4 regions of the Metabacillus sp. KH_069 genome follow, and region 4 is predicted to be linked to each of the others. Evidence: riboswitches for the same ligand, from Rfam matches in the RefSeq annotation. Region 4 holds a riboswitch; each other region holds the start of a gene.
The links. Region 4 has a riboswitch for cobalamin ahead of AC3ISE_RS14180 (DUF4430 domain-containing protein). Riboswitches for the same ligand answer to the same signal wherever they lie in the genome.

Region 1 (2,201 bases), 720 kb from region 4:
TAAAGGATATACTCAAAGTTTTATAGATTCACTTAGAGAGTTGAAGGAAAACTATCATCTTACAAGTGCAGCTTTCGGAGATTTGTATCTTGATGAACACCGCAGCTGGGGAGAGAATGCAGCGAACTCTGCCGGGTTAGAAGCACTGTATCCGCTCTGGATGGAGAAGAAGGAAGCAGCGCACGCCCTTCAAGCTTTTGCAAATAGCGGATACAAAGCAGTCATCATCCGAACTCAGGATGATGTGCTTGATAAAACATGGCTTGGCAAGGAAATTGATCAGCAGCTAATTGAAAAAATGAAGTCCGAGCCTGTCTGTCCTATGGGTGAGGCAGGAGAATATCATACCTTTGTGTATGATGGCCCGTTATTTAAAAAGCGAATCCAGCTTACATTTGGCGAGAAAACACAAATGGAAACTATGACGCGTCTGGAGCTTGAAGGTTTAACCCTCATCGTGAAATAGTCTGACTGACGTTTCAGAAAAAAGATTTTGATGACATTTCCATTTTTATAGATTACAATGAACAAAAAAATATGATTCTTTAAAAGTGCCTGATGAAATCAGGATAATAGGGAAACCGGTTAAAATCCGGTGCAGCCCCCGCTACTGTAAGCGCAGATTCCATTGAGATGCCACTGACTTTTTAAGTTGGGAAGGTTCAATAGAAAATGAAGCGTGAAGCCAGGAGACCTGCTTTTAAAGATTGATTGCTTGTTTTTCGGTGGGAAAAATAAGTCAGGTACCCTTAGTGTGTAAGAATTTGCTTATTAAAGGCCTTGACTGACTTCCTATTCAGTTCAAGGTCTTTTTTATGTTTATAGACAAAAAGAGGAGATGCGGGAATGACAGGAAATGATCAAAAAGGAAGAGTGCTCATTTTTACGGGCAACGGCAAAGGAAAAACAACAGCGGCCATCGGTCTTGCTGTCAGGTCAATCGGAAGAGAAATGAAAGTCTCCATCCTTCAATTTATAAAATCACCCGAAAGAACCTATGGTGAAAAAAATGTGCTTGAAACACTCAACGGTGCAGAGATCCATCAGCTTGGCGCCGGATTCACTTGGACAAAAACACCTGATGTTCACCGCAAAGCGTTAAAATCAGCCTGGAGTATAGCTAAAGAAAAGATAGTAAGCGGCAAGTATGATGTTGTCATTCTTGATGAAATCAATAATGCGCTAGCTATTCAGAAGTTCCCGGTTGATGACGTTCTGCCAATAGAGGATGTTATACATACGATTCAAAACCGCCCGACCCACGTTCATATCGTTCTGACAGGAAGAGATGCAAAAGAAGAAATAAAAGAAATCGCGGATCTTGTGTCTGTCATCAATGTGGAAAAGCACTACTACGAAGAAGGTGTAGATGCCATTTATGGAATTGAATATTGAAGAACAAAACGCATTAAAACTCATGATTCAAGGGACACATTCTGACGCAGGAAAAAGCATGCTCGTCACAGCACTCTGCCGGATTTTCAGGCAGGACGGCTATCAAACAGCCCCGTTTAAATCGCAAAATATGGCTCTGAATTCTTATATTACGAGTGATGGCAAGGAAATCGGAAGGGCTCAGGGAATTCAGGCGGAGGCTGCCCGAATAGAAGCCACGACTGATATGAATCCCATTTTGATCAAGCCATCAAAAGACATGGAATCTCAGGTGGTTTTTCATGGGAAGCCCTATGCAAATATGAGGGCAACCGAGTATAGAGAGGATTTTTATCATTTAGGGCTTCAGGCGATCAAGGATTCGCTGATGAAGCTGTCAAACAAATACGAAGTCATTGTGATCGAAGGGGCAGGTTCTCCTGCAGAAGTGAATTTAAATGACCGTGAGCTTGTGAACATGAGAGTAGCAGCAATCGCAGAGGCTCCAGTGATTTTAATCGGAGATATTGACAAAGGAGGCGTTTTTGCCAGCCTGGTCGGGACCCTGCAGCTGCTGAGCGAGGCGGATCGGAACCGGATTATCGGGGTGATCATCAATAAATTCAGAGGCGATCTATCTCTGCTTCAGCCGGGACTGGACTGGTTTGAAGAATATACAGGGCTTCCGGTACTTGGAGTTGTTCCCTTTTTGCCGGACCTGGAAATAGCAGGGGAGGATTCTCTTGTTTTAAGCCAGTATTCAAACGGCACCAACCACGATGCAGAGCTGGATGTGGCGGTTCTTAGTTACCCAAGATTATCAAATT
Region 2 (2,201 bases), 2.0 Mb from region 4:
GTTGATAATCATTTCTTCAAACAACCGCTGAAGCTTTCTCGTAACAGGTCCGGGCACCCCTTCTCCAACCTTCATGGAATCAATCTCCGTGACTGGTATGACCTCACTCGTCGTAGAAGTAATAAACGCTTCATCAAGCGTTTTGAGGTCGTCTACTTTCAATCTCTCTTCCGCCAGCGTCAATCCGTTTTTTCTGCAAAGATCTGCAACTTTCATGCGAGTCACACCATTTAAAATCAAATGATTCGCAGGGTGTGTATAAATGGTCCCATTCTTTACACCGTAAAAATTAGACGAAGAACCCTCCGTTATATGCTCACCGCGATGAAGCAGAGCCTCGTATGCTGCATTTTCGTAAGCCTCCTGTTTGGCGAGAACATTCCCAAGCAAATTCAGGCTTTTGATATCACATCTCAGCCAGCGGATATCTTCAATAAGATACAGCTTAATGCCTTTTTCCTGCTCTTTTACAGGCTTTGAGCAAGGAATTGGATAGGCTACTATCTTAGGAGTAACGTCTTTTCCCGGAAAAAGATGCTTCCTTCCTGTTACCCCGCGTGTGATTTGCATATAAACAGCACCATCTTGCACCTGATTTTTATGGATGAGTTCATTCAGCATTCCTGTTAATTCTTCTGCTGAATGCTGAAGTACAATCTTAATCTCTTTTGCACTTCTGACAAATCGCTCCATGTGCTCTTTCATCGCAAAAAACGAGCCATTATATACTCTGATTACCTCGTACACGCCATCCCCAAATTGATATCCTCTATCTTCAAAATCAATGGATACTTCGTTTTTCTGCTTAAATTCACCGTTTAAAAGTATGTACATATGAAGGCTCCTTTGGTTAGATTGAAGGCTGTTTTCTGAAATAAATCGATTTTATTACATGTGATTGAATGAAAAACTTCCTCTCTCTATGTTATGATGAAACACGCTGGTCTGTAAAATGGTTTCATCTTTTTATTTGTTTTTTTACAGATTTCAGTTGAAATTTCTTTTCCTGTCCATTATGATGAAATTATCCACAAACACAAGATATTGATAAAAAATCAAAATCGCAATACTACATATTGAAAAACAACAGCAAGCAAAGGTGCCAATTTATTGGCTTAAAAGGGAATCCGGTGCAAATCCGGAACTGTCCCCGCAACTGTAAGTGTGACGAACTGGGAATACCACTGTACGAGATTGAAGTATGGGAAGGACTCAGCGCAGAATGATCACAAGTCAGGAGACCTGCCATTTGATTGCTATAGTTTCGAATTCTTCGGGGACTGAGGAGATGAAACGATGGTTAATAACAGGACTGCTTGTATCCTTTTATTCTATCGTTTGATCCGCTCATGATCCCATGAGCGGATTTTTTTTTAGGTATAAACATCACACAATCAAGAGCTGATTAAAGCCTTTGCGCTTTATTATTTTTTAGGAGGATGTCAAATGGCAACCAAAATGGCAACAATTATTTTTAATGAACTGACACTTGAAAAAGCCCCATTTTCAGAAAAACGGATAAGAGACTTCATAGATGAAATCGGACACGGCTTCAAAGAGCTTGACCTGGATGCTTACAGCACAAGAATTGTACAAAGCATCGAAGGCCGCAGTGAATATACAACATCCCAAATCTCCAATCTCCTTATTCTCGAAGGTCTCTCCAATATTAGTGAGCTTGAACCTCAATGGACTTACTTTTGTGCACGCATTTATCTAAGAAAGCTATATAAGGAAGCTGCGTTCAACCGCAATCAGCCAAATGGATATGATTCGTTTCTGAACTTACTTAAAACACTGACTGATAAGGGCATATACAGTCCGAATTTGCTGAACGCATATTCAGACGAAGAAATACAAAGCCTTTCATCAATCATTCAGCCGGAAAAAGACAAGCTGTTTACATACATTGGACTCCGCACCTTGTCGGACCGCTATTTAGCAAGAGATTTTGATAAAAAAACATTTGAACTGCCGCAGGAACGCTATCTTGTCATCGCCATGACGCTTATGGCCAATGAAAAAACAGAGCATCGCCTTCAGCTTGTCAAAGAAGCTTACTGGGCTCTCAGCAATCTGTATATGACCGTTGCTACACCGACATTATCAAATGCAGGGAAGCCTGTCGGCCAGCTGTCGAGCTGTTTTATAGATACAGTTGATGATAGTCTGCAAGGCATCTTTGACAGCAATACAGATAT
Region 3 (2,201 bases), 570 kb from region 4:
GAGAAATGAGCGATCAGCAAATGCAAATTAAATTAATAGATAAAAAAGAATACGGTCATGCAGCTGAATTTTTACGGACCGATTTCGAATTGAATGCATTGATTATCGAGGACTTGTCAGAAGAACATATGATGGTTTACGGAAGTTATCAGAATATGCATTTGAATGCCCTTTTAATGATCTATCCTGAAAAAATTTATTACTACAGTCCTATTATCAATCTCCCATTAACTGAATTTGCATCCATTATTCAGGAAACTGGCATCCGCAAAATTGTCGGGAAAAAAGAATTGATTGATGAGTTTAAACATCACTTTCAAATGGATCTTGAGAGTGATTCTTTCATGCTCAAGTATGGAGGAAGCAAAGATTTACAGCCAAGCGAGGATATAAAAGTGATTACCAGTCTCGAAGAATGCCGAAAACTTTACGATTTGTTCATGCAGGTCGATGAATATAAAATGGTTGTACCGAATGAAGACTTCTTTGCGAATGATCACTATCAAAACATAGAAGCAGGAAAATTGAAAGTTTTATACAAGGCTGAAGATGGAAAAATGGTTTCGACAGCAGGCGTATTTATTGAAAGCAGCCGCACTGCCATTATAGTTGGTGTAGCTACGCCCCCCGCGCATCGGCGGAAAGGATATGCCTCAGAAATGATACGTGCCATTTGCCATGAGCTTGCAGCTGAAGAAATGGACATTTATTTGTTTTATAACAATCCAGATGCGGGGAATCTTTATAAACAGCTTGGATTTTATGAAGCTGCCAAATGGAAAGTCCTTGGAATAGCTGCACAGACTTAATATAATACTTGCATGAAACCAAAACTTCAGCTATGCTTAAAAACAATTGTTGCTTAATTTAAAAAATTTAATATTTTTAAAAGCGATAGGTGCTAATGGCAAGAGTATTTTTCTGTCTTAGCTTAAAAGGGAAGCTCGGTGAAAATCCGACGCGGTCGCGCCACTGTAATGGGGAGAATTTTATAAAGACCCACTGTTTTTCAAATGAAAAATGGGAAGGGAATAGAATTCAATGAACCTGAGTCAGGAGACCTGCCTATTGTATGCACTTCATGCCTACGCGAAATAGGGAGGGTGATGCGATATGTTGAAACCTGTCTTGTGTCTCAACTCAAGTTAACTTTGTCCATCAAACTCTCTTTATGCAAGAGAGTTTTTTTCATGCACAGAAAGTTGAGAGATGATAAGAAACGGGGGAACAGCAATGACCATTAAAAATTCAAACTTAGGTTATCCGAGAATCGGAGAAAAAAGAGAGTGGAAAAAGACGCTGGAATCGTTTTGGAAAGGCGATATAACGGAACCGCAATTTAAACAGCAGATGAAACAGATCAGACTGTCTCATTTGCAGAAACAGCAGGAAAAAGGAATTGATCTAATACCGATTGGTGACTTCAGCTATTATGATCATATTTTGGATACAGCAGTTTTGTTTGGCCTGCTGCCGGAGAGGTTCCGGAAGCAGGATGCTAACTCCCTTCAGACCTATTTTGATATTGCAAGAGGCAGCAGAGATCAAGTGGCGGCTGAAATGACAAAATGGTTTAACACGAATTATCATTATCTTGTACCTGAACTGGGTCAAGCAGAGCCAAGACTGACTAAAAACCGGCCGTTGCATCTTTATCTTGAAGCAAAAGAAGAGCTGGGCATAAACGGCAAGCCTGTTCTTGTCGGTCCGCTTACCTTAGTTGCTTTATCAAAAGGGGAAAATAAAGACCAAGTTCTTCAGAAGTTAATTCCTTTATATGTTCAGGTCCTGCAGGAGCTTGCAGATGCAGGCGCTGAGTGGATACAGATTGATGAACCGGTGTTCGTGACATCGGATGCAGATGATGCATTATTTTTAAAGGCTCAAGAAATTTATGGAACAATCAAAAGAGAAACAGTAAATGCGAAGCTGCTGATACAAACTTATTTTGAAAGTGTTGAACAATACGATCACCTAGTCAGCCTTCCGGTTGATGGTATTGGACTAGATTTCGTATATGACAGCGGTCTATCCCTTCAAAAGCTGCAAACCGCAGGATTCCCAAAGGATAAAGTTCTCGCTGCAGGTGTCATTGATGGACGGAATGTGTGGAAGGCAAGTCTGCAAAAGACTGTAAAGCTTGTCAACACAATCCTAGAAGCTGTTGACCGGGACAGGCTGATCCTTCAGCCTTCATGCAG
Region 4 (2,201 bases):
TCAGCAGCTCCTTTAGGGTTTAAAAGTAAAAAGAGCGAAACTAATCGCTCTTTTATTTTACCATTTTTCTTATTGCATTGTTACGCCATAATCCTTCTTATTCAAGTAATACTCAAACGTTTTTCTCATGATAGGGTATAGCAAAAGAAAGAAAATGCCATTTCCGATTGCATGTGCTGTATCAAAAGGCAGACCAGCAAGATAATAGGCGAATCCATGGTCAGTCAAGACAAACATATTCAGTGAAACAACAAACCCGAATAGGTATCCTGCTAATACAGAAATGGGTGTAAAGATGATAAGACGATTTGATTTCACATATTTGCCTAAAAGACCTGATATCAATGCGAGAATGCCCCATGCGAGCATTTGCCAGATTGTCCATGTTCCCATCCCGAGCAGCAAATTGCTCAGGAAGCACCCTAAAACGGCTACAATCATGCCATTTACAGGGCCAATTAATATTGAAGTGATGAGAATAATGGCAGTCATTGGCTGAATATTCGGCACAAATTGAAATGCCATTCTTCCAACAACTGATAGTGCGATCAGCAGCGAAAGCAGACTGATTCTTCTAGTCGACATAGCGCTCTCCAGGATTACTCATATTTTCTTAAATCGAACTCAACTTTATCTCCATCTTTCAGCTCGATTTCATTAGCACCCGTCATTGCGTCTTCTCCATTAACAATTAAATGCCAGTAAGTTTTATCCGCATCGCTTGCCATGATTCCATCAATTCCGCTGATAAAGCCGCCAGATTCTTCTACTTTGAAATTCGCTTTCATTGCATCCATCAGTGTCTGACCTTCTTCAAAAGCCAATTCTTTAGAGTCTACTTTTTCTGCCATTTCATTTTTAGTAAGTGTGACAGCAGCTTTCATTTCTTCTGCTTCATCAGCAGCCTGTTCAGATTTTGGAGCTTCTTTCTTCGGTTCCTCCGCTGTATTTCCGCAAGCTGCAAGCAGCGCTAAAAGGAAAACGGACAGTAAACTTATTAATTTTTTCACAACTAATCTCTCCTTCTTCTGTATGTATCTATTTAGTGGATCATGAAACACTTCACGGAAGTCAGGCTCTGGAGCTTGATCTTTTTATCCTGAGAAATACGAAAAAGCCCATCTCCTAAGATGGGCTTAAAAACGGCATAAATAGATTGGGATTGTATGCAAAGAAACATAAATCCTGCCGTTTCTATGCTCAAGCCCCGAAGAATACAAACAATGTAAGAGATATCGGCAGGTCTACTGACTTTTGCGTCATCCTCCACTCGAACCTTCCCATATAATAAACAGCAATAGAGCCATCTGATTATACAGTGGTTTAGACAAAGTTTCGTCGGCAAATACAGTTGCGGGGACAGTTCAGGCATTTCACCTGATTCCCTATTAAGCGTAAAGCACCTATATCTCAAAGTATACGATTTTATTAATTCAGTCTTATTTTACATAAAACGACTGAGGTCTTCAACAGAAATTTCATTCGGTGTTTCTTATGAAACAAGAATTTTCGTCATGTTCTATCAGAAACATCGCTTTTTCGAGGCAAATAGAAGCTGAACGCTGTCCCTTCATTCACCTTGCTGTGAACATTAATTGTGCCTGCATGGGCATCAACGATGTTTTTTGCAATCGCAAGGCCAAGTCCAGTGCCCGAACGACCTCTTGTTCTTGCTTTATCCGCTTTATAAAAACGTTCAAAGACAAAAGGCAAATCCTCTTCTACAATACCCGTTCCTGTATCTTTTACGTCAATTTTCATGCCGCCTGCAACGGTTTGAACATGAATTTCAACAGATCCCCCTTCTTGGGTATGTCTGATCGCATTATCAACAAGGTTCGTCAAAACCTGTTCAATCTTATCCGGATCAAGGACAAACTCAGGATCATCCAGTGAAAAAGAGGAGGTTAACGTAATTTTTTTGTCTCTTGCAAGTCCCTGGAATTTCCGGCTGATTTTCTCAATAAACTCATGAACCAAGATTCGCTCTAAATTAAGAGAGATGTGTCCTGCTTCCATTCTTGCAAGATCAAGCAAATCGTTAACAAGTCTTCCCATGCGCAGTGATTCATCATAGATGACCTGAGCAATCTCTTTTTTCTCTTCCTCAGAGCTTGCAATGTCATCGACAATCGCTTCACTGTATCCCTGCAGCATGGCAATCGGCGTTCTCAGCTCATGACTGACATTGGCAATAAAAT

Region 1: linked by a shared signal. The riboswitch ahead of AC3ISE_RS10500 (cob(I)yrinic acid a,c-diamide adenosyltransferase) and the one ahead of AC3ISE_RS14180 (DUF4430 domain-containing protein) in region 4 are both predicted to bind cobalamin.
Region 2: linked by a shared signal. The riboswitch ahead of AC3ISE_RS04190 (ribonucleoside-diphosphate reductase subunit alpha) and the one ahead of AC3ISE_RS14180 (DUF4430 domain-containing protein) in region 4 are both predicted to bind cobalamin.
Region 3: linked by a shared signal. The riboswitch ahead of metE (5-methyltetrahydropteroyltriglutamate--homocysteine S-methyltransferase) and the one ahead of AC3ISE_RS14180 (DUF4430 domain-containing protein) in region 4 are both predicted to bind cobalamin.

What each region holds. Positions count from the first base shown of each region.
Region 1 covers NZ_CM174460.1:2,118,022-2,120,222, reverse strand. The annotation lists gene AC3ISE_RS10505 (Dph6-related ATP pyrophosphatase) at 1-466, shown strand, start outside; cobalamin riboswitch at 533-716, shown strand; gene AC3ISE_RS10500 (cob(I)yrinic acid a,c-diamide adenosyltransferase) at 847-1,395, shown strand; gene AC3ISE_RS10495 (cobyric acid synthase) at 1,379-2,201, shown strand, end outside.
Region 2 covers NZ_CM174460.1:813,404-815,604, reverse strand. The annotation lists gene dat (D-amino-acid transaminase) at 1-834, opposite strand, end outside; cobalamin riboswitch at 1,082-1,264, shown strand; gene AC3ISE_RS04190 (ribonucleoside-diphosphate reductase subunit alpha) at 1,447-2,201, shown strand, end outside.
Region 3 covers NZ_CM174460.1:2,269,823-2,272,023, reverse strand. The annotation lists gene AC3ISE_RS11260 (GNAT family N-acetyltransferase) at 6-809, shown strand; cobalamin riboswitch at 880-1,083, shown strand; gene metE (5-methyltetrahydropteroyltriglutamate--homocysteine S-methyltransferase) at 1,234-2,201, shown strand, end outside.
Region 4 covers NZ_CM174460.1:2,835,152-2,837,352, forward strand. The annotation lists gene AC3ISE_RS14175 (ECF transporter S component) at 70-585, opposite strand; gene AC3ISE_RS14180 (DUF4430 domain-containing protein) at 600-1,010, opposite strand; cobalamin riboswitch at 1,221-1,422, opposite strand; gene AC3ISE_RS14185 (ATP-binding protein) at 1,513-2,201, opposite strand, start outside.